DNA from 2 places in the Psychrobacillus sp. AK 1817 genome. Region 1 is predicted to be linked to the other one. Evidence: a T-box and tRNA genes for the amino acid it is inferred to sense, from the RefSeq annotation. Region 1 holds a T-box; the other holds one or more tRNA genes.
What was found. A T-box is a leader RNA that pairs with one kind of tRNA and senses whether it is charged. The one in region 1 lies ahead of metG (methionine--tRNA ligase), so its partner is inferred to be a tRNA-Met.
Positions count from the first base shown of each region.

Region 1 (12,121 bases):
TGTCCACTATTCCTTATAATTTTAAAAACTCTGCTCATATTCACCAAGACGTTTTGTATTTTATCAATGGTCTAGGAGATGTATATACATTCGATACAAAAAACGAAGAAATTCAAAAGAAATTTTCCATAGAAAATGCTAGTAAATCAAAAATCAGACACAACGAGGAAACTTATTTTAAAGATAACTCACTTTATGTGCTAAGATATAGCGATGAAAAAAAAGAAAAATACTATTTAGAGGAATATAATTTAGACAATGGTAGCCGTGTAAATACTTTAGATATTACTGGTTTCCACGATTTATTATCAAGTGTTCAAAAGAAAAGTATTTATTCTTACGATCTAAAAGTTTTAGAATAGTTAAAGACCGCTCCATCTAAAGAAAACAAAAAGGAAGCACCAAATTGGTTCTTCCTTTTACTAATTTATTCATTTATATATTTGACAACGGCCATCTCTTTTCCAAACCTATCACCATTATTGATGAACCCAAGTTTTGAATATAGATTATGTGCTCCTAGATTGTCCGGGTGATAACCAACTACCATTTTTTTCACATCAGGTAGTTTAGACATTTCGAAAAGCATCAGTTCTGAAGCAATCCTTCCAATGCCCTTCCCTTGAAATTTCTTATCAATCATTATTCTATATATCCAGTAGCCATCAAGCTCTTCTTTAACCGAATTATACATTAGAAATCCAACTATAGCTCCATCACAAATAATCGCATATGGCTTTAAGGTAACTTCAAACTTGGACTGTGCGATTGAGATTGCATTTGTATCTATATATTCTTTCTGTTCCTCAGAAATTTCTAGTTGGCAGCATTCATACCAGTTTTCTGAACTTAATTCTTGTAATCTTATTTCCACAAAGTTTCCCCTTTTTGATGGTTGAACGCTAAATTTAACTAATTTAAATAGGACTTTCACCTTTTTTGTTTTGTAATCCCAAACTAATTAGTTTATTTATCATATTGAACGCCCCCCTGTTAAAAATTAAATTGATTATACTTTCCGATTATAACATAAGCTAGATTATAATTTTTCTATCCATTATAAATTTTCAGACTCTTGAAATTTAGTAGCTTTTTCGTCTGCGTAAACAAGTTAGGTCGATTTCACTAATAAAGTCTGGCCGTTAAGATAAAATGAAGTTCTTTATTGTAATCGTACCTAGATTGCTTTATTAACCCCATGCTCATAAAAAAACCACCTTTATTTTAATAAAGGTGGTTCTACATTACATTTGTTGTTCTTTTGTTGGTCCCATTACTCCTGGAACTTCTAAACCAGCTTGACGAAGTAACACGGTCATTTGACCACGGTGATGAGTTTGGTGGTCAACGATTTTACGTAAAATTTGCCCACGCTCTAACGTTGTACCGAAAGCTGGAACTCCCTCCACTAAATCTTTGTCTGTTAAAGAAGAGGCTGCATTTACAAGTGATTTTGCCATATTATCATAAGCTGTCACAATTGCTTTTGCTGATGCTGGTATTTCTTTAGGATTACCCACTGTAGGTAATTCAAGCTTAGCAAACTTTGCTAAGAAAATCGGTGCTGTTGTTAAATGCCAAGCTAACCAACCAAGTGTGTTATGATTTTCTACTATTGCTTGATCTAGCTTATCGTCTGTCATAGCCTTAAAAACATTTGCTGTTCCTTCCGCCGACATTGTCCATTCCTGTATAAAATCCTCTACTTTACGATACATTAATATACGCCTCCTTCATAGTTTCCTTTTTAATTTTAAATAAAATAATTGCTTATTCAAGGAAAAGGACTTGAAACAACATATATGCTTGTTAGGCATTGTTAACATTCTTATTCAATTGATCAAATTCATCTTGAATAACCAAGGTGTCAATTCTTTCAAATAGAGGAGTAATGTTCTCTATCGTTTTCCCTTTGACATGAACTGGCTCCCATTGGAAATTGTCCATTCTCAATATCTTCCGTACTTCTTCACTAGAAAAGGGCAAAAACGGGAATAACAATTGAGCGACATTTCCAATTATATAAACGCAAGTTGTTATAGTATTTTTACTTGTATCCCTTTCTTCTTTAATTTGTAGCCAAGGTTTTTGCTCGTCAAAGTATTTGTTAGCATCCCGAATATAGGTAAAAATAGTTTCTAAGGCTGTTTTAAAATGAGCCTCTTCTATTAATTTGCCGATTCTAATATACAAGCTTTCGGTTTGTTTTATGATTAAATCATTAATTTCTTCTTCGGGTATCTGACCTGCATATGATTTTTCTATAAACTTTAATGTACGATTGATAAAGTTGCCATATGCACCTAATAGCTCCCCATTATGACTATGAATAAATTCTCTCCAGGAAAAATCTGTATCTCTATTTTCCGGAGCATTAATTGTTAAGAAATACCTTATAGAATCAGGATGATATTTTTCCAAAATATAAGGAGCCCAAACTGCCCAGTTTTGGCTAGTAGATATTTTTTTCTTTTCCAATGTTAGATATTCATTAGATACGATATGTGTTGGAAGAGCTTTATGACCGATTCCCTTTAGTATCGCTGGCCAGATAAGTGTATGAAAAGGTATGTTATCCTTTCCATGAACGTAGTAAGATATCGTCGCTTCATCCCAAAAGCTTTGTACATCCTTATTATTTTGTAATCCCCACTCCTTACTCGCTGAATAATATCCAGAAACAGCTTCAATCCACACGTAAATTTTCTTTTCTTCATAGCCTTTTATAGGAATACTTACTCCGTTTGGAAGATCTCTTGAAGCCGCCCGATCTTTAAGGCCCTCACTCAAATATCGCTCTGTCAGTTGAACGGCATTGTCTCGCCATGCATTGCTTTTCTTAGAAACCTTCACATAGTTCTCCAGTTGCTCCTGAAAGCTGCCTAGTTCAAAATAAAAATGTTCTGTTTTTCGTATACTCGGTTCATTACCACAGAGTTTACAGCTTCTGTTTGTTAAATCTAAAGGGTCTAAAATTAAAGAACAGCTGTCACATTGATCTCCTCTAGCCTTGCTTCCACAGTTCGGACAAGTTCCTTCTACATATCGATCCGGTAAAAACTGCCTATCCACTTCACAATACGTTTGTTCTATTTCTTTCTTGTAAATATAACCATTCTTCCATAGCTTTAAAAAAATATCTTGTACGACAGCGTGATGATTGGGGCTATCTGTTCTGGTAAACATATCAAACGTAAAGCCCAAACGTTTAAAGGTATCAACAAACTCATTATGGTAGCGATCTGCTATTACTTTTGTTGTACTACCTTCAGAGTTAGCGCGAATGGAAATTGGCGTACCATTACAATCACTCCCAGAAACGTATAATACATCTTCTCCTTTTAACCTAAAATACCTAGCTAATATATCGCCTGGTAACAATGCAGCTATGTGCCCCAAATGTAACGAACCATTGGCATACGGCCACGCTCCCCCTATTAAAATACTCATTTTTATCTCTCCTTATTTAAGATACTCTTTTATAAAATCTAACGTTTAAATCATTCCATAAAAAAAACCTCCCCCCTATCGAATAATCGATAAGGACGAGGGTTAAATATCCCGTGGTACCACCTTAATGCTCAAATAGCTCACACTACTTGACTCCATAAGTACATAGCAAGAATGCCTTTATACTTTGACATTGATAACAAGTGTCAACTCTTGTCGTATCCTACTAGTCGCAAAACGTTCAGTACGAAGCTCCGAGATCATGTTCAAATAATTAGTTTGCCTCATTTCCACCGTCAGAAGCTCTCTTTATAACATCATTATTTTACTTTTCCTCTTCAACGCTTTTCATATTAAGAGAATTATATTGACTTTCTTTGAAAAAATCAACACTTACTTTCCATTTTTCTAGTTTTAAGTTTAAAGTATGTAGAAACGTAGAAAGGTCTAACTAATTTTATTTACAATTTCCTAAAACTTTTTAGTTTAATTAATATTAGCTAGATTTATAATTTGTATCTAGAAAACTATTCATAAATTCCTCAACGGATTTTTTTATGTTTTCCTCTGTTGGAACCTTATCAAGCAAGTCGTCCTGTGAATATACGGTACCACCTTTGATAATAAAATGAATTTCTTTCGTATTACGTATGTCTTTTAATGGATTTTTTTCAAGTACTACCATATCCGCGATTGTGCCTTCTTGAATAACCCCTATATCTTGCCTATCTAGTGCTTCAGCTGCTTTAATCGTGGCAGTTCGTAATGCATCTATTTCAGATAAACCAATTTCTACAAATAATTCTAGCTCTCGGTGTAATGCCATACCAGGAAATGTAAATATACCAGCAGGGGTATCAGATCCAGCAACCACTGTCCCACCTAATTCGAAATAAGCCTTTGTAATTGCCTTGTTATAAGTATGTTGTATGCCTAACGAATTTAATGAGCTAGTATTTTCTATAAATCTTCTCCAATGTTGCATCAACACAGCATTCTCTTTTAGTTTGTTCATTATTTTTTCTTCTGGATACCAGTAATTCCTCATTAAATTTACTTGATCATACAAAACCATTGTCGGACAAAGCACTACTTTATTTTCCACAAGTATTTTACATACCTCTATAATTTTTTGCATGTCAGGATTTTTCCAATCAATTGTCTCCCATATATTTTCGTCTGCTTGCATAGTCCAGTTAGGAAAAATATTTTTTATAATACCTGAAGCATGCTCGTTCCATTTAATACCCATTTTTGCTGCCTCTGTGGCAGTAACCTCTATTGAATGTACTAAATCACAGCTAACTTCCTTATGAAGAAGTTTTGCTTCCTCCACGACTATTTTCATCATTTCTTTTTTCAACCAACCATACACTTTGATAAAATCTGCTCCCGCTTCAACCTGTCTTTTAACCTCAGCTCTTGCACTACAAGCATCATTAATATTTATGTTCCAAGGACTATTCTCTCCCCATAACCCCGGTGGTCCATCAATAATTCTATCTGCTGAGATAATTCTTGGGGTAGGTGCCCCGCTGGATGCGTTAATTATTTTTTTTAACTCTCCGATGTTACCTCCTGTGTTTCTAACTGTTGTAACACCAGAGGCAGTGAAAATAGGGGCATAGTCCCCTTTCATATGTACATGCATATCAATCAAACCAGGAATAACAAATCTTCTTTTCAAATCATAAATAACTGCTTTTTTATGAATATAGCCAATAGGCTTATGTGCAGAAACAATCTTTGTAATAAAACCATTTTGAATAAGAAGATGAGAATAAATTGTTTTACCAGTTACAACATCGATCACATTTGCATTTTTTAATAACAATACAGAATTCTCCATGGCACACTTTCCTTTTCTCCCAGAATATGTGTAGCTTCTAATCTAATTAAAAGATTTATATCTTTGGTTTCAAAGGCAAACTGATTGATGGGCATTTCATTATATTTGAATATTTGTTCCTATATAATAAAATGCCTTCTTCTTAAAATCTCAGATAGTACATCCTAAAAAGAAGCTTCTATTTCTTTTCCCCTTGTATGAGTGTTTATAAACAATATCTGAATTTTTTCTTGTTATAAAATTTGGCTATCATAGGCCATTCATCAATTCTTTTTCAATAAATTTAATAACAAAACAGCAATATTCTTAGCATATTTTGTTTGTATAACAATATTATTTTGGGCTTGAAATTAACTATTTATTACTATTCTAGCTTACATATTTATTTTCCTTTAAATAAATTAAAAACATAAAATATAATTAATCCTTGAAAGAAAACTCTTTATCTAAAACTAACTTCCATTCTGTGAAGAAATCTACAATTGAAGAATAACGATTGTCTTTTTCAATCTCTACTGCCCTTCTAGCAACACTATATAATTCTTTTCCTGCTTCCCACTGGTTATATGAACGGTCAAGAGCACCACCTAAAATATAAAAAGCGATGGCACCCATATTAAAAACATTCGAACGTGCATCAATTTCTGCACACATCTTAAACTCTTCTGGTGACATAAACCTTGACGAACCCCAAAGCCTACCTTTTTCATTATAGAATGGTTTAGAATGGTACAAATCTACATCACATATTTTTGTCTTATGCTGTTGAAAATCGTATAAAATACTTCCATCATAAAAGTCTATTGCTGCATAATTACTTTTTTCTACATGTACATGAAACTCAAAAATAGTAGAAAGAGACTTTATTCGTACTTCTAAAGGCAGCACCTTAAACCTCTGACAAGCTGGACAATGAGCCATATTCTTTTGTATATTTAGGCCATCAAACCATTCATACACAAGTGCATATCCTTCTTCCATCTCTCGGTGTTCTACTAGTTTAACTAAATGTGGATGATCTAATGCTTCGTACACAACTTTTGCATTTTTAAGTTTATTAATTGCTTACCCTGGTTTTCCCTTGTAATTTACAGGAGCGGCGCCAGCATATTTAACGAAGTTCTTTAAACCATCTTTTATCACCAAAAAAGAGAGATTTCCTGAATCCTGTCGGTCAAACACACAAAAAACCTCTCCATAATCATGTATCCATCGAAAATCATGGATATCTTTTAATGGAAAAGATACTCCGTCTAATATTACCGTTTGCCCATTTCTCATATTAAATTTGGTAACTCCTCTCTCAGCAATCTTTATAAAAAGTCGAGTGCATAACAAGAAGAATACCGATTTTCTAAAAGCTCAAAAAATATCCTCTTATGAAACAATTGTCTAGCAAAAAGTATTACCCTTATTTTTCTTTTGTTTGTTAGAGTACGTTAGACAGAGGAATTTCATAAACTAATCTACATACTTACTTTTAGCTAGTATTGGTTTTACTGTTTCCTCTGTGCATCCAGAAAATATTACAAACATACATATTAAAATAACAAGCTTCATCAAATTATTCATAGCTTTCCCTCAGATTCATAAGTAACTATGCTACTACTATTAATGGGCAGAAATATTTTGTAGTAGATTATTATGCACTAATATATTCTCGGCAATAAATACTTCTACCACTATCAAAAAAGCTTACAACCATTTTATTTAGGATTGTTTCTTGTAGAATATCGCCTTAACCAAATAGGCGTGGCAGTAAAAGGGTAAAACATACAAGTTTAACTTCCATTTACTTGGTTGATGAAAATCATCTATTTTAAATTAGTAGAAGAATCAACTTTATACTTTATAGGTTTCCTTGCCTATTAATCTCTCTTCAATTAGCAGAGTAGAATTTTCTTCATTGTAACTTACTGATAACCGTTCCAATGGAAATAAGTTAACATTGTAAAAACTAAAAGAATGGTTAAAACACAAAGTATGTCAATCTTGGAATTGTCTTTTGATTTTTTTCATTTGCCAATTTTCCTCATCAACGATTAAAACCACCCTCTGAATGAATAACTTGTCCAGTAATCCAAGCTGCCTCATCGCTAGCAATAAAGGATACGACCTCTGCCACATCGCTAGGCTGACCTATTCGTCCCATTGGAAAATTCGGTAAAAGGTGTTCTCTTATTTCATCGGTCATCCAAGTTGAATCGGTGGGGCCAGGGTTTATTGCATTTACTGTAATTCCGAGGGGTGCTACTTCCGCAGATAATGATTTTGTAAAAGCTGTTATAGCACCCTTGGTGGCAGCATAAGCAAGTTCTCCTGGCATTGCTCCTAAATCCTGTCCTGATGTCATATTTATAATTCTTCCGTTCACTCTCTCTCTCTTAAAGCGACGGACAAATTCGACACTCAGCAAAAATGTTGTTCTCATGTTTACTGCATAATGGGCATCCATTGTATTGCCGTCTAATTCCAAATAACCATCTCTTGTCGAATGCGCTGCATTGTTAACTAGTATAGAAGGCGTTCCCAACTCCAGTTCCACTGAATCTAGCACCACTTTGTAAGCATCACTCGGTGATAAATCGATTTCCATTCCTACACAACGGACCCCTAAATTTTCTATCTCTTGCTGTAACCTATTGATCCACTCATTGTCCGCCTGCCAGTTAGTAAAGAATATATCTATTCCTTTAGAAGCTAATTTTCTACAAATTGCAGTTCCAATATCCCTGGGATGACTTGCTCCAGTGATTATTGCTATTTTATTGTTCATAGTTTTTCTCCTATTCTACTTTGAAACTCGATGATAAAAATATATAATTGGAGATTCAAAAAGTAATAATTTCAATATATATGTAAATGAAAATCTGTTATTCTACATTCCGTATTAAGATTTTTTTAGACTCTGCATAATTGTATTGGTCTGAAATCTAAAATAATTGAAGTTCACCACTCCAATAACATCTATAAATACCATTATATAACAGAATAATTTGAAAATACACGAAATATTATCTTCTATTTAATTGCTGATTAGAAGTCTTTGTATTATGCCATACTCCCCTTTGCGTATTTACAGTAATGTATATCCACTGATTTCCTAGTAAAGTTGCAGGAAACCAATTAGGGGTATGTTGGCGGGGTAGGTTAGATTACGGTCTAACTGTCCTTTCCAAAGTTCGGTTTTCTCCACATCAGTTTATTCAATTTTTCGGTATAAGCACTCTTCGGATGCCAGAAAATTACCTTTAATTGTAAAAATATCCACATTAGGTTAACCTTTTATAGAAGGGGTGTAATTAATATGAACGGTGATGCTATTGTTTGGATTGTTTTATTATTGTCTCTTGTAATCTGTGATGGTTTAGCAGTGTATTTATACCAAAAAAGGAAAATTCCTTTATGGGTTTCTTCAATTGTTATGGCCCTTTTAGTTCCGGTGATAGTCTATTGTTTTATCGCTTTCGGAATTTATTATGCTAATAAAAACTTTGATCCAGATGACACAAGAGAAGGAATTGCTTTTGCAGGAGGATTTATGGTTTTAGTTCTTGCATTGAATGCAATTATTATGTTTGTCATAGGAGTTGTTTTAAATATTTACACATTCATCAAAAATAAACAAAAATCATAAAAAAGTCATGTGTTTTATAACACATGACTTTTTATATTTAGCAAACTAAACACATAACAGTTTCGACTATATAGCGATATAACCAATACCAGATGCCTGAGAACAATCCCATTATGCGTCACGCAGACAATGTGGGTGGGCAGCTAACAACATGTTTTGTGTAACAACAATAGCAGCAGAGATGGCTTATCGCTCCTCTCGCAAAGAGTACACCAAAACGGAAATCTACAATACTTAGTTCAATTTATTTAAGTATATATAGAAAATAAACATTTGCCGGATGCTTCTGCATTATTACCTCTATTACTTTAATTCCCCTACATAAATGGATTGTGGGCGGAAAATGGTGTTGTCTCTTATTTGTTCAATAGCATGTGCAGTCCAGCCTACCATTCTAGCTACACTAAATGTAGGTGTGAATAGTTCTGCTGGCATATCTATCGAGCGCATGATTGCAGCAGCATAATACTCAACATTTGTGTATAGCTTGCGTCCAGGCTTATGCTCTGCAAGTAAATCAATAATTTCTTTTTCTGCTATAGTTGCGATATCTAACCAAGGATCCTTTCCTTGGAGGTTTAAGCATTTGTCTCGAAGTAAAATGGAACGAGGGTCCTCTGTCTTATATATTCGGTGACCAAAGCCCATTATCTTTTCGCCATTTATAATTTTATCTCTTACAATGTCTCTGATCATTGTAGGATTTTTAAACTCATTGAGTAGTGAAATTACCCCTGAAGGCGCTCCTCCGTGCAACGGTCCCTTCATTGTTCCTAACGCTGAAGTTACTGCAGCTGTAAGATCTGACTCTGTCGAAATCGTTACTCTAGCAGCAAAGGTCGAGGCATTTAAACCGTGCTCCATCGTTAGCTTTAAATAGGTTTCAAGCGCTTCAACTTGTACATCTGTTGGTACTTCACCATTTAGCATCCATAAATAATTGGCAGTATGGCTAAGTTCTTTTTTAGGCTCTACTATTGCTAATCCTTTTTGGTTTCGATAATGTCTAGCAACTATGACCGGCAGTGCTGCTGTTAAAATTATCGCCTGCTCTTCTAGTAATTTTTCTTTAAATTCTGCATGAGCATAGCCTGATATCGCCGTTCTCATTGCATCCATCAAGGACACTTCCATTGGAAGAGCATCAATAATTGCAATTATGTGATTTGGTAGTTCTCTAAATTCATTTAAAGATGGAAAACTAGTGTTTGTTCGTTCCCCTGTCCACAAAAAATTGGCGATATCTTCAAATGACCCTTCATTTACTAGCTCATCTACTTTTATCCCACGGTATCTAAGCTCTCCTATATCTCCATCCACCGATGCGATTTTTGTATGAACAGCAACTACATCTTTTAATCCTTTTTGAAACATATGAAACGCCTCCTTTTTCTTTATTATATTTAAAAACATTGATAATAAAAATTAAATATATATAATTAACTTAATTAAAAAAGTTAATCAAGTAGGTGAATATAATGGAATATCACTGGTTAAAAACATTTTGTGTAGCTGCAGATACCTTAAACTTTCGAAAGGCATCTGAAAAATTAATGGTCTCTCAGCCAAGTGTGACCGTCCATATTAAATTACTGGAAGAGTATTTAGGTACCCCTCTTTTCGATCGAATAAACAATCGTGTAACCCTTTCGGAGGCTGGTAAATTTTTTCTTCCAGAGGCTAAGCAGCTAGTTCATCAGTCGGAGTCAAGCGTCAATAAAATACGATCATTTGCACAAGGGTATCGGCGTAAATGGACAATTGCCATTTCTCCCCTTATGGCGGAAACCATTCTTCCTTACTTTTTAAAAACATTCTTAAAGCGGCATACGGATTTAGAAATAAATATAAGGGTAGAGGAATCCTATCTTATAGAGGAATTGGTTGATACAGGGGAAGTAAACGTTGGAATATCTGCGATTGATTCTCAAAAGAAAAATATAGAATCAATCTCTATTTACGAGGACCCAATTTTGTTTTTAATGCCTTTTGATGGATTTGATGAAGAAAATGGACCACCAATAGATGTGAAAGAGATACTTCAGAAAAATTATCTTTTTACTCACCATCATCCTGTTTTTGGGATGAGCTACTACTGAAGCTAAATAAGCATGTAGTTGGATTAAGAACCATGAAAGTCACACAAGCCCATATAACTAAACGCTTTATCCAGGAGGGGCTCGGTGTATCCTTTCTTCCTCACTCTATTGTTAGACGAGAATTAATAGAAGGAAAGATGATGCAGCCACATTTTGATTTGTTCGACCTGCCTACTGTCTCAACATTTATCATTGTTAAAAAAAAGAGCGTGCTAGAAGAAGAATTTATCGCACAAATTTCCAAATATTATTTTGGATAAGTTAGACGCGTTAGCTAATGGGCTAACGCTTTTTCTCTAATATGTTTTAAGGATTTTCTTTTGTTATCGCTTGCAGAGGCTGTGGCTGCGTTAATCTTTTGATTTCCTTGTAAATATTTAGATAGAACCATATGAAAACTGCTGCAAAGACCCAACCAGTTATTCTCAAGTAAATCAACATTGTGCCATAGCTATCCACACCATACCTGTCCAAAAGCCATGCCTTAATGCCTGCTAGGGTAAGCCCTCTTATGACAAACATTAGCGTCAATAGCTGAAACCATTTAAATAATTCTTTACGATAGAACTGCTTTCTACTGCTTTCACGGTCATATCCCTGCAAGAATGCCACATCTATAAAGAAAAATAATGGGAGAGGCTTTTTAATGAGCATGGAGAGCAAATAGACGAAGCTAAAAGCAACCCCTAAATATACTTGGTTCCATAGCATCCTTTCTGCAGATCCTGATAATATATCAATCACAGTTCCTACCAATAAACTGAACAAGATAAAAATGCCAGTCACATTAAATTCTCGATCTACAATAAAACGTACTATAGTATAGGCAAATCCAGGCGCAGTGGATAACAAAAGTGCCCAATAATCACCTAAACCTTCTCTACCATTAGTCCAAATTAAGTATGGTACTACTACATAAAACAAGATTTCTAAAAAGATATAGTATTTCTTCATTGCCCCTTTATCATCCTTTGCTGTTATCCCACTCATCATACCCTTCTGTAATATATTCCCTATGGATACCTATAATCCTCTTTTATAGTAAAAGGAATTCATTATCATTAAGGTATTTAGCAAATCTAACGT
Region 1 covers NZ_CP031739.1:256,520-268,640, reverse strand. The annotation lists gene D0S48_RS01330 (hypothetical protein) at 1-362, shown strand, start outside; gene D0S48_RS01325 (GNAT family N-acetyltransferase) at 428-874, opposite strand; gene D0S48_RS01320 (DinB family protein) at 1,245-1,718, opposite strand; gene metG (methionine--tRNA ligase) at 1,810-3,450, opposite strand; T-box leader at 3,539-3,801, opposite strand; gene D0S48_RS01310 (amidohydrolase family protein) at 3,947-5,299, opposite strand; partial or broken gene D0S48_RS01305 (serine/threonine protein kinase) at 5,720-6,580, opposite strand; gene D0S48_RS01300 (SDR family oxidoreductase) at 7,335-8,075, opposite strand; gene D0S48_RS01295 (hypothetical protein) at 8,607-8,936, shown strand; gene D0S48_RS01290 (citrate/2-methylcitrate synthase) at 9,240-10,310, opposite strand; partial or broken gene D0S48_RS01285 (LysR family transcriptional regulator) at 10,415-11,295, shown strand; gene D0S48_RS01280 (VC0807 family protein) at 11,342-12,025, opposite strand.

Region 2 (12,121 bases), 2.0 Mb from region 1:
AACTTTTTTCATCCTATTTACGATGCCCTCAACCTGCCCCACATATCCAAAAACAATCCCTGACTGCATGGCAGAAACTGTGTTTTTTCCTATAACATGCTCGGGAGTAGTAAGTTCAATCCTAGGAAGTTTACTAGCCTTTTCAAACAATGCTTCTGTGGAGATTCCGATGCCGGGCGCTATTGCTCCTCCCATATACTCTCCTTTTTCGTTGACATAACAGTATGTTGTTGCTGTTCCAAAATCAACAATTATTAAAGGAGCACCATATTCATGAATTGCCGCTACTGCATTGACAATACGATCTGCACCGACCTCACGTGGGTTTTCATATTTTATATTTAATCCCGTCTTTATACCGGGACCTACTACTAAGGGTTTTATACCGAAATATTTTTTACACATTGCCTCTAATGAAAACATGATTGGTGGAACCACCGAGGAAATAATAATACCTTCTATTTGTTCAAAGGATATATTCACATGGGAAAAAAGTGCTTTGACCTGCATCCCGAATTCGTCCTCTGTTTTACGACGGTCTGTTTCCATTCTCCAGTGATGGATCAGCTGATCATCTTGATAAACTCCTAAAACAATGTTCGTATTTCCTGTATCAAGCACAAGTATCATGAAGCTTTTCCTCACTTTACGTAGATTTCCAAAACATCATACCATATTTCCCACGGAATAAAAAAGCTGAGTGACTCGTCTAATGACGAAAATCACTCAGCTTTTATATATTATTATTTATCTGTAGGTCGTTTTTCTTGAATTGGACCTGATGTATCATCTGGACGTTCCTCTTGAATAGGACCTGCCTCGCTAGTTTCTCCAACCTCTTTTGGTAAGTCACCAATAGTAGGGTCAGAAACTGCACCTGTAGCATCAGATTTTTCATCTTTACTTAAATCAACAGCTTGGTTGTCTTGGTCGTATTCACGAACCGGAAGTGTTCCATGCTCTTGTAAATGTAAGATTTGAGCAGCATCTAACGTTTCAACCTCTAATAACGTATTTGCGATTAAATCTAACAAATCGCGTTTCTCTGTTAAAATCTGTTTAGTTCGTTCGTATTGCTCTTTAATCATCGTTTGCATTTCATGGTCGATTTCATAAGCAATCTTATCCGAATAGTTTTGCTCTGAGTTAAAGTCGCGGCCCAAGAATACATTTCCTCCTTGAGTTTGACCAAATTGCATTGGTCCTAACTTGTCACTCATACCATATTCAGTAACCATTTTTCTCACTATACCTGTCGCACGCTGGAAGTCATTGTGAGCACCTGTAGATACCTCTCCAAAGACGATATCCTCCGCAACACGTCCACCAAGTAATCCTGAAACTTTATCCAGAAGTTCTGGTTTAGTCATGAAGTAACGGTCTTCTTTTGGAAGCATTACTGCATATCCTCCAGCTTGCCCACGAGGGACAATAGTTACCTTATGAACGATCTCTGCGTCATCTAGAGTTAACCCTACAACTACGTGTCCAGCTTCATGGAAGGCAACAATTTTACGTTCTTTTGGCGATATAACCTTACCTGATTTAGCTGGTCCAGCGATAACGCGATCCGTTGCTTCATCAATATCAGACATATCGATTTTTTTCTTATTTCTTCTAGCAGCAACAAGTGCAGCCTCGTTCAATAAGTTTTCTAAATCTGCTCCTGAGAATCCTGGTGTGCGTTGAGCAATCGCTTTCAAGTCCACTGTGTCATCTAAAGGCTTGTTACGAGCATGTACTTGAAGTACTGCTTCACGGCCCTTCACATCCGGGCGACCTACAGTAATCTGACGGTCAAAGCGTCCAGGACGAAGAAGTGCTGGGTCTAAAATATCTGGTCTGTTTGTAGCCGCAATGATAATAATACCTTCATTTGCTCCAAAACCATCCATTTCAACTAGCAATTGGTTTAGTGTCTGCTCACGCTCATCGTGACCTCCACCAAGACCTGCTCCACGTTGACGACCAACTGCATCAATTTCATCGATGAAAATGATACATGGCGCATTTTTCTTCGCATTCTCAAACAAATCACGTACTCGTGATGCCCCGACACCGACGAACATTTCAACAAAATCAGAACCACTGATTGAGAAGAAAGGTACTCCAGCTTCGCCAGCTACAGCACGAGCAAGTAATGTTTTACCAGTACCTGGGGGACCTACTAAAAGAATCCCTTTCGGTATACGTGCTCCAATTTCCACGAATTTGCGTGGATCTTTTAAGAAATCTACAACTTCTACTAGTTCTGCTTTTTCTTCATCTGCACCTGCAACATCTGGGAATTTAACTTTTTTCTTGTCGTTATCATACAGTTTTGCCTTACTCTTACCGAAGTTCATCACACGGTTACCACCGCCCTGAGATTGGCTCAATAAGAAGAAGAATAAAATGATGATAATCAAGAAAGGTAGTAAGCCAGTGAAGAATTGTACCCAGCCACTTGTTTTAGAAGTTTCAATTACATCAATTTTCACTGAATTTGCTGTTGCTAGTGAATCTATTCTATCTAGCAATTTTTCACTATTATAAGGAAGTTTAGTTAAAAACTTTTCTCCTTCCTCATATCCTTTCATGGAACCTTCTACAAAGTAAACACCTTGTTCTGGTTGCATTGAAAAGTTGGTAACATCACCTTTTGAAAGTGAAGTCATAAATTCATCATAGCGAATATTTTTAGTTGGGGTATTATTTGTGTTAAACGTAGCAAAAATACCTACTATCACAAAAAATATCAATAAATACAATATGGCGTAGCGCAATGCTCGATTCATTCCTAGCCTCCTCACAAGGTAAACAGAAAAACTAATGATTATCTTAACATACGTTTTTTTTGGCGTACAATGAAAAGCCTTCTTAAAAAGGAACTTAAATTTAAGGCTATGTCCTCTATTGCTGTTTTTCTTTCAAAATTCTAATTTTGCTAGAAATGAGCAATTAGACGTTTACAAAACCTAGCTTAAAAAGAATAAACTTCTTTTTTTAGCACACCAACATATGGTAAGTTTCGGTATTTTTCTGCATAATCTAATCCGTAACCAACAACAAATGCATCTGGGACATTAAAACCAACATAATCTGCTTCTAAATCTACTTTTCTACCCGTAGGCTTATCCAACAGTGTGACAATTTTAATTGATTTTGCTTTGCGGTACTTAAATAGGTCCACTAAATAGCTTAACGTCATACCGCTATCAATGATATCCTCAATAATTAGAATATCGCGCCCTTCCACACTTGTATTCAAGTCTTTTACAATTTTTACTTCTCCGGAAGAAACAGTAGCATTTCCATAACTAGAAACATCCATATAGTCCATTTCAATATATGTATCTACACGTTTCATCAAATCAGACATAAATGGCATTGCACCTTTCAAGATTCCTATTGCAAGTGGAAACTTGTCCGCATAGTCAGCAGTCAGTTGTGCCCCAAGCTCAATTGTTTTCTCTTGAATCTGTTCTTCTGTCAATAAAATCTCTAGTATGTCTTTCTCTAGCATTTTTTAGTCCCCCTAATGATTAATACGCTTTAAATACATTACATAATTTTGCGAGTTGTATTGCTTCGAAAATTGTTCTCCATAGCGTAAGCCAATTACTGCAATTATATCATTTTTAGCTGTTACTAGTAATGGCCAAGATAAACGGGCCTCAGGAGAGATTTTCTCATCGATAAATAAACGGGAAACTTTTTTAGAGGAGGACATTCCTTTGATATGGATCCGGTCGCCCTGAGTCTTTTGTCTAATAGTAAGCGGCAAAGATTCACCCTCTAATTGTACAAAATACTTTTCACCGGTAATTTGGTCTGTTAAATTTCTCGTCAAGTAGATGAAAAAACCTGCACCACAATCAATCCAACAATCTTCCTTCATTACAATTTCCTGACTAACTACAGGTTCCTTATGATACGGAGTAAATTGTATGTGATTGTAATGGCGTGTGAGAGTAACAGCATTTGGCAAGTTTAATACTGTGTTGCCATCATGATTATTGCAAGCTGTAAGAATGGATTCAATCATTCGATCGTTAAGTAGTATATCGGAGTTTTTGTATAGATACTCTAATAGTAGTAGAATCACTCTTCTTTGTAAAGCAATGGGAACTGTAGAAAAGCTTACAGAATCTATAACAAATACCCCTTCCTCATTAACTGTCACAAGCTGTTCATACTTTTCATTAGCCACCTCTTGAAGATACTCTTCATCCTGAAGCTGTTTTTCTACGAAATTCATTATTCGATCGCTTACATTTGGATTTTCTTCCTTCAAGAGAGGCACTAATCGATGACGGATTCGATTTCTTGTATATGTATGTTTGTCATTGCTTGGGTCATGTCTATGAAGTTGATTTTTGTCTAAAAGATATTCTTCAATTTCTTGCTTTGTAACTCCTAAAAAAGGACGGATAATTTGTCCCCTAGAAAAAGGCCTTTTTTTAGGTATCCCGGTAATAGTGGAACTATTAGTACCTCGGATTAGAGACATTAAGACAGTTTCAATTTGATCGTCAGCATGATGCCCTAGTAAAAGCTTATCGTAACTATTGGTATTCATAACGTGATTAAAGAAGGCATACCGTTCTTCTCTACAAATTACTTGGACATTGCCCCCCTCTTCCTCCACTCTTCGCATAACCTCTAATGCTGCAGAATAGAAAGGAAGGTTTAACTGATTCGCCAACTCTTTAACGAATTCCATATCTTCTGCAGATTCCTTACCTCTTAACTGATGGTCAGTATGAACAATGCCTAACTCACAATGATAAAAGCTTTCCAATTCCTTCATCGCAAGTACAATAGCAACAGAGTCTGTTCCACCAGAACAAGCGATAAGAAGACGCTCTTCTTTCTCAATCAATCGGTATCGGTCTATATATTGCTTCACCTTCCGAACGAATGAATGCATCTTCTCATCTCTCCCTTCAATCTATCTACATAATTCTCTTCTATATAAGCATTTATACTAGTCTAGTGTACCATTTTTTCATGGAACTTAGATGCTTGTCTAGGTGAAAATATTGACCATTCCGGAACAGTATGCTTTACGTGCATAAAAATAACCGTGCGATCATCTCCTGGTAATGAGTAAGTTTCTTCTAATATTTTTACGAATTTCTCTGCGTTCATAGAAGGATCCTGTAATACTTTTTTATAATATGCCTCCTGCTTCTCTATAGTTGTATTTGCTGAAAACACCCCATCCGATAACATTAATAATATATCGCCGTCCTTAATATCGACCTTTCTCGCCTCTATCGAGAACGTAGGTAAGAAGCCGAATGGAACGTGTTTACTTTCTATTTTCCTCATCTCATTTCCTCGAATTAGATAAGTAGACATACTGCCTGCTTTCCAAGACCATAGTTCCCCCTTCTGAAGATCAATTAGTGCCAGATCAACGGTTGCGTAGCTATCAGAGTCATCCTGTAGGCTCATCATATAATGCAACGTATGCATGGTCGTTTCAGGATCCATTTTTTTGTTAAGGCATTCTCTCATAAATTGCATAACCCTTCTGCTTTCACGGTGTGCTTCTACATTGTTGCCCATTCCATCCGATAAAATAACTGCAAGTAATCCGGGATGTAAAGGAAATACAGCATGAGCATCCCCAGAATAGATTGTATTTCTACTTGAGGAAGTAAATATATCGTGGGAAATATTAAATCTAACGGATGATTTAAATGTCATTTGAATATGCTCATACGGCTGATGCACCTCTTTCATGGAGGTTATCTCAAAAGGCTCCTTCCATAGTTCATAGAGGATTGGTATGATCAATCGTTCGCCTATCATTTTGCCTCTCGACTCTACTGGCAAACAGCAGACTACCTCCATCTGTCCTACATCAATATTTAAAATGTCTATTTGATAAAACGGAATATTACATTGTTGAAATTTTTGCTTCACTTCCTCTTCATGTGATGTATATAACGATACATTATTTTCTAAGTTGTTCATAAGCTCACTCATATGATTTCCCATATCTCTCAGCTTTAGTGCGAACATTTTCTTACCGTGCTGCATTTCATATGCTAGCTGTCTTTTCGCCTCTCTTTCCTTTAACTCTTGCAATATTTGAAGTGGTTTAACGCATTTATATTGCATCTTCTTCTCCAGCTGAATTCTCGCTTTTCTTGGTTGGTCCTCCCATTGTTGTATAAGACTCGGTATTCCGTTAGATTTCTCCCCCCAACATTTTTCATAATGAAAGCAAGACTGACAAGCTGCTAATGGCTCCACTACTTCCTCGGTTGCCGATTTAGGTTCAAAACGATCCGATATAAAACGTGTGATAAAATCTACAAAATGCTGAAATTCCTGTAGCTGATGATTCACCTTCTCTGTCATCCACTTTTGCCTTCTCAAAAGGACATGAGTCGTATCTGGGTATAGCTGCTCCTTCACATCTTTAATCCACTTCGAGGGAATCATAAAAAAGATTAGTGAGGCCGCTACTAGAGAACCGATATAAACGGAATCTAATGGCAGTGTATGATCATATAAGATAAAGAAAAAAGTTGCACCTAGCATACTAAATGCTTGCCAAAGCCGGCCAAATCTTTTGTGCAAGCCTGCTAAAAAACCAGTCAAGGCATAAACGGCAATCATTCCACTGAAGCTTAAGGTGGAGATACTTAATATCGTACCTGCCAGGACTGCTACAACAGTAGAAAGCTGAACACCCCCTACCGCGGCAGCTACAACAATTACTAAATGCGCAATAATTAACGGAACAGAGACGTAACCAACTATTAAAGAAGACATGCCAGTCAAGACTAATGCCCCTATCAATAAAGCTGATCCCATCCTTTCCATAGTCCATCTCTTATGGAGGAACTCAGGTAAAGGAAGAAATAACTGAAATAAAAAGATAGTCATGAACAAACTTAAGATTCCCTCATAGCCTATAGCTAACAAAATAGACATTGGAACGGCGCCGCCATACGATACAAATTGCCAAATCAATTGAATAAGGACAACATCTATCAGGACAAATAAAGGTATTGGGATTTTCTCTATAAACCTTTTTCCTTGAAGTGTAAAAAATACCGCTTGAAATACATGGATTATTAATTGTCCTAGCCCAAGCGTCATACTACCCAAAAGTGCTCCTGCAAACGTCCAAGGTATAAAACGTTGAAACCTTAAATTAACCAACGCCCATATAGGTAAGAAAAATGGGACCGATGCCTCGAATAGAACAACCTGGGCTAAGAAAAAAGAAAGAACAAAGAATGTGACCATTAAAGAGATGGTGACCTTTCTTGCCTGAATATTTTCTACTATCCTTCTCCACGCAAAGCTTCTTTTTTGTTCTTGTTCGTAAATCGTTTTCATATTTGTATACCTCCCTATTCAACTCATGTTCGAAGTATACCTACTGCATTTCAAAAAGTATGTCTCTTCCTGACACTCCTCTCAAAAACTTTTCGACCTGATATACCATGATTTGAATATTAAAATATGAGGCCTACACTTAAGGTCCATACTTCTTTAAAAACCTAGTAATTTAGGTGCTTTTGCAGCCACGTAAATTGTCAGTTTTTTTTGTAGATATATTTTTTAAAATATCTTTTCAAAAAAGTATTGACACTTTGTCCAAACGCTTGTAATATGATATTTGTTCGTTAAAACGGCGGCCTAGCTCAGCTGGCTAGAGCGTACGGTTCATACCCGTGAGGTCGGGGGTTCGATCCCCTCGGCCGCCATTATACGGCCCCTTGGTCAAGCGGTTAAGACACCGCCCTTTCACGGCGGTAACACGGGTTCGAATCCCGTAGGGGTCATCTTAAAAAGAGGTTGCACAAATGCAGCCTCTTTTTTGCTATCCTTTAATAAAAGGGGGCAAGAAAGTGTTTAAGGAAAAAAACGATCCAATTGCAGTGGCTAATCACTTTATTCAGCAATATTATCCTCACTGTCAGGGTGCCATTTTGGCTGGGAGTATTGTTCGTGGAGAAGGTACTTCCACATCTGACTTGGATATTGTAATTTTTGATAATAGTATTCTTTCAGCTTTTAGAGAGTCCTTTTATGTAGAAGGGTGGCCTGTAGAAGTATTTATCCATAATTTAAGTTCCTACAAACATTACTTTGAGTTGGATTGCGAGAGGGCTAAGCCATCGCTTCCGAAGATGATAGTCGAGGGAATGGTTTTAAAGGATGATGGGTTATTATCGTCTATTCAAGGAGAAGCCCGCTTGTTATTGTCGAATGGACCGAAGGAATGGTCAAAAGCTACCATTACATTGAAGCGCTATTTTCTTACAGATGTTTTAGACGATTTTATCGGAAGTACAACCCCCGAAGAGGATATCTTTATTGTCCATACCCTCCTAGAGCTAGCTAGCGAGTTTGTGTTAAGAGTGAATCGTCAGTGGGTTGGTACTTCTAAGTGGGGATATCGCGCATTGAAGCAATTTGACGAATCGTTTGCTCATAAATTTATTGAAGTCTTCGACGCCTATTACAAGCATCGGGATAAAGTAAAAATTATCGAGCTTGTCGACGAAATACTAGAACCATTTGGTGGTCGCTTGTTTGAAGGTTTTTCATTAGGTAAATCTACCAGTAACGATCACTAACCGTTTTCCGACATAGAAAAGTACTTATTTTGTTTTGAGCCAACCAAATATAGGCCCACTATAAAGTGGGCTCAAACTGTATACATTTTCAAAGAGGTCGGAGTTTCCTGTGCTTTTCCTTCCTTAAAATAAGTAACTATATGTTGTCTCAAGCCTTTAGGAGAAAAATTATATTCCATTAGCTGGAAATAGGTATCCACTCTAAACCGATTTGGCCTCTATCAGGTAAAGTACTTTTTGCGAAGTTTAACGGCTCGACTTTACATAAAAACATAAACTCCGTCTGATGATAATCTCCGTGTCTCCCTGCTAATTCATGGTTCTTCCCAATATATTCTCGCACAAATATTATATCTCCAATGATAATCTCTGCTCCTGCCTCTTCCCTACACTCTCTTTTGAGGGCTTCATGTAAAATTTCCCCCGTCTCTTGCCCTCCTCCCGGCAAAATATAGTAGATTTCATTATTTTCATGGAGCTTGATAACTAATATTCTCTTATCATCAATTATAATAGCCTTCGCTGAGTTTCTCTTTATCATTCATTAATCCCCCTAGCATACTTCTTTCCCAAAATTTTATTAATCTCCTAAACATTAAAAACCCGCAGACCATATATTGCTTTCAAATTGGTCTACGGGTTGCAATTTTAACTATGAATTTAACTACTATAGCCTGGTGAAATCTGTTTTTGATGATGTAGGTCGTGCTCCAGGAAGTCAGTGAAATAGTTGCGTATAGTGCTGGAATGATCCCCAATATAAAAATATTTATCCCATTCTATTTCATCAATCTTCTTAAGCTCTCCCATGATGGCTTTGCGCTGTTCTTTTGCATGAGCAATGGTTTCTTTAAATGTTTGTTCATTAGCAAGGGCTGCAGCTTTTGCATTGAAGTCTTCGAAATTTGGATACGCTTGATGTTTTTCTCCTTCTTTCATTAAAGGTAGACGTTCCTGTAACGTAAACTTGTCCCATTCCGCCATATGCATAATAATTTCATTTGGCGTCCATTTTCCTTCACGGTAAGGAGTGTTCCCTTCTTCTTCACTTAAGCTCTCAAGAGAATCCAACCACTCTAAATATTGCTGATGCGCTTTTAGTATTTCATCTTTAGTCATGCTTTTCCTCCTAAACTGATAGTTCGTAATATTTAACTACCCAATCACTCTACAATTAATCATTTTTCATTTAAGTCAATTCACATTTCCCATGAGATAAACCCAAAGTACGGGTGCCGTTAGGGGTTCTTGTCTGTATCGAACATTCAACTAGATGCTTGTGTGTTCTATTAATAAAATTCATTTATTTTAAATTACATATATATTTTACCTCATTTGTTCCAATAGTGAAAATATTTACCATACAAAAAAGGCGTTAGCAATGCTAACACCTTTCCACATCTATTAAACATTTTTTCTACCGATAAAACAGACAGCATATTATCCTCGTTTTGCGCCTCTACCACCGCGTTTAGACTCTGTTGCGCGTTTTAACGTAGACAAACGATCTTCACTATCCTTTAAGAATCTTGCCATTTTTTGCTCAAAATTCTCTTTGCTCGGACGATCACGATCGTTCGGGCGGTTATTATTGCGTGGACGCTGAGGACGTTCTGGTCTCTCTGGTCTTTCTGCTTGTGGCTTTGCTTTACGAATAGATAAGCCGATTTTGCCATCCGCTTCAACATTCATCACTTTTACTTCGACCATATCGCCTACTTTTAAATGCTCATTAATATCCTTCACATAGTTATCTGCAACTTCACTAATGTGAACTAGACCTGTTGAGCCCCCAGGAAGCTCAACGAACGCTCCGAAGTTAGTGATTCCTGTTACTTTACCTTGTACCTTGCTGCCTACTTCAATTGACATAAAAAAAATGCTCCTCCTTAGAATTTAAGCGGTTCTTTATAAATGAATTTGTATATTTTTTATACAGACCCTATCTTTTATTATAGCTAACAAAAAAAGAGTGTCAACAAGACCACTCTCTTCAAGTTAGATTTTTTATGTTATTTGTCACTTTCCTCTGGTAAGGAGAAGATAATTTCTCCTTCTTCTGAAAGGAAAAATTCTTTTCTTAATAGCTTCCCAATGTATTCATCATCGTTTAACTTAGATATTTGAATTTTAAGCATTTCTTGGTCTTCTTGCGCTTTTGCCAGTTCTTCTTCTACCTGCACCTGCTGTTCTTTTTTCTCAGCCAAGGTTTGATGACTGTTAACCAAGATGGTAACTAAAAATCCTATTACTGCTATAGAAACAATGAAGAAACTTACTAAGCGTCTAAACAACCGAACTTTTTTAGATTTAATACGAGAATCGCGACGTTGAACAGAGCGTAAATAGTCTGTATTTATAGATGCCACTTGTTTTTCGTATGGTTCTTCTTTTATTTGCCTCTGTCTCACATCGTTCTCTCCTATCTTTTCTTAGATTTCTTGTATCTTTTATTATAACTCATTTTTGGCAATTTCTGTAGGGCCAATTGCTTTATTTTTTTATATAGAATAAGAAACGGCGTTAGGATAAAACGAATAATGAATAGTATTAAATGCATAATTTTTCTAAGAATCGTCAAAATGATACGAATTATAAACCAAATCGGCATTACTACTAAACGCAAAAAGATTCTTCCAGCTAGTCGAAAGACGGGCTGAAAAAATAACTGATACAGGAGAATTCCAAATACTTGAGCAAGTGGATCATAAATTCTCCATATCCCGTCGCGTACATTGAAAAGAATATAAAAGGTTGCTAGTCCCATAAGAATCCAGACTATTATTTCTAAAATTACTCGGTATTTAAAAACAAAGGAACGCCTCGGAGTATGCTCCGTTATAAATCGCGTTCCTTCGATTATTGCACCTACTAAGATACCACTAGCAATCATTAATAATAAACTATAAAACTGTAGAGAAAGTGTCATCCGAATAATTTATGAAGTAATCCTCTAGCGCCGTCTGAACTTTGTTCCTCATCATACTCCATTGATCGTACAATGCCCTCCAAAGTTAGAAGCCCTTTATCAACATCTAGATGGACAATCTTCAAGTCCTCTCCTTTAATATGAAGGGTTCCTTGAGATGTACGTACATAAAACTCTTGCTGATCAAATCGTTCGATTGTTTTTACAGATGTTAAGTCCATTCTTTTACGATTTCTTAGTGAAATTAAATGATCCCCCGACGGAATTGTGATAGTTTGATTCTCTGCTTGATATTGCATATACTCTCTCCTCTCCTTGTCCTAATCTATTGTATGCAGCATTGAAAAGATGCATGACTTGTTATCACGCTTTTTTTAAAAAGAATTTATTCGTGATAGATTTAGTTGGATAAGGAGATTACATTTTAGCAGAGGTATTGCTACGAAACTTGTTACACTTGATCTAAACTAGTTGACCAGTTAATTATTATCCTCTTTAAGAATCTACCATTAATCTTCGTCATCAATAAATTGAGAGTCGACCTTTTCTAATCTCTCCTCTTTAATAATCGTAAACATGGAAGCAGCATCCTCTTTTT
Region 2 covers NZ_CP031739.1:2,398,760-2,410,880, forward strand. The annotation lists gene D0S48_RS11900 (type III pantothenate kinase) at 1-630, opposite strand, end outside; gene ftsH (ATP-dependent zinc metalloprotease FtsH) at 744-2,777, opposite strand; gene hpt (hypoxanthine phosphoribosyltransferase) at 2,963-3,505, opposite strand; gene tilS (tRNA lysidine(34) synthetase TilS) at 3,518-4,912, opposite strand; gene D0S48_RS11920 (SpoIIE family protein phosphatase) at 4,975-7,347, opposite strand; tRNA gene D0S48_RS11925 (tRNA-Met) at 7,645-7,718, shown strand; tRNA gene D0S48_RS11930 (tRNA-Glu) at 7,725-7,796, shown strand; gene D0S48_RS11935 (nucleotidyltransferase domain-containing protein) at 7,863-8,594, shown strand; gene D0S48_RS11940 (NUDIX domain-containing protein) at 8,773-9,135, opposite strand; gene D0S48_RS11945 (DinB family protein) at 9,255-9,713, opposite strand; gene D0S48_RS11950 (S1 domain-containing RNA-binding protein) at 10,035-10,466, opposite strand; gene D0S48_RS11955 (FtsB family cell division protein) at 10,607-11,005, opposite strand; gene yabQ (spore cortex biosynthesis protein YabQ) at 11,017-11,523, opposite strand; gene yabP (sporulation protein YabP) at 11,520-11,822, opposite strand; gene D0S48_RS11970 (RNA-binding S4 domain-containing protein) at 12,033-12,121, opposite strand, start outside.
Region 2: it has a tRNA-Met gene. The T-box ahead of metG (methionine--tRNA ligase) is inferred to sense a tRNA for this amino acid. The anticodon was not compared.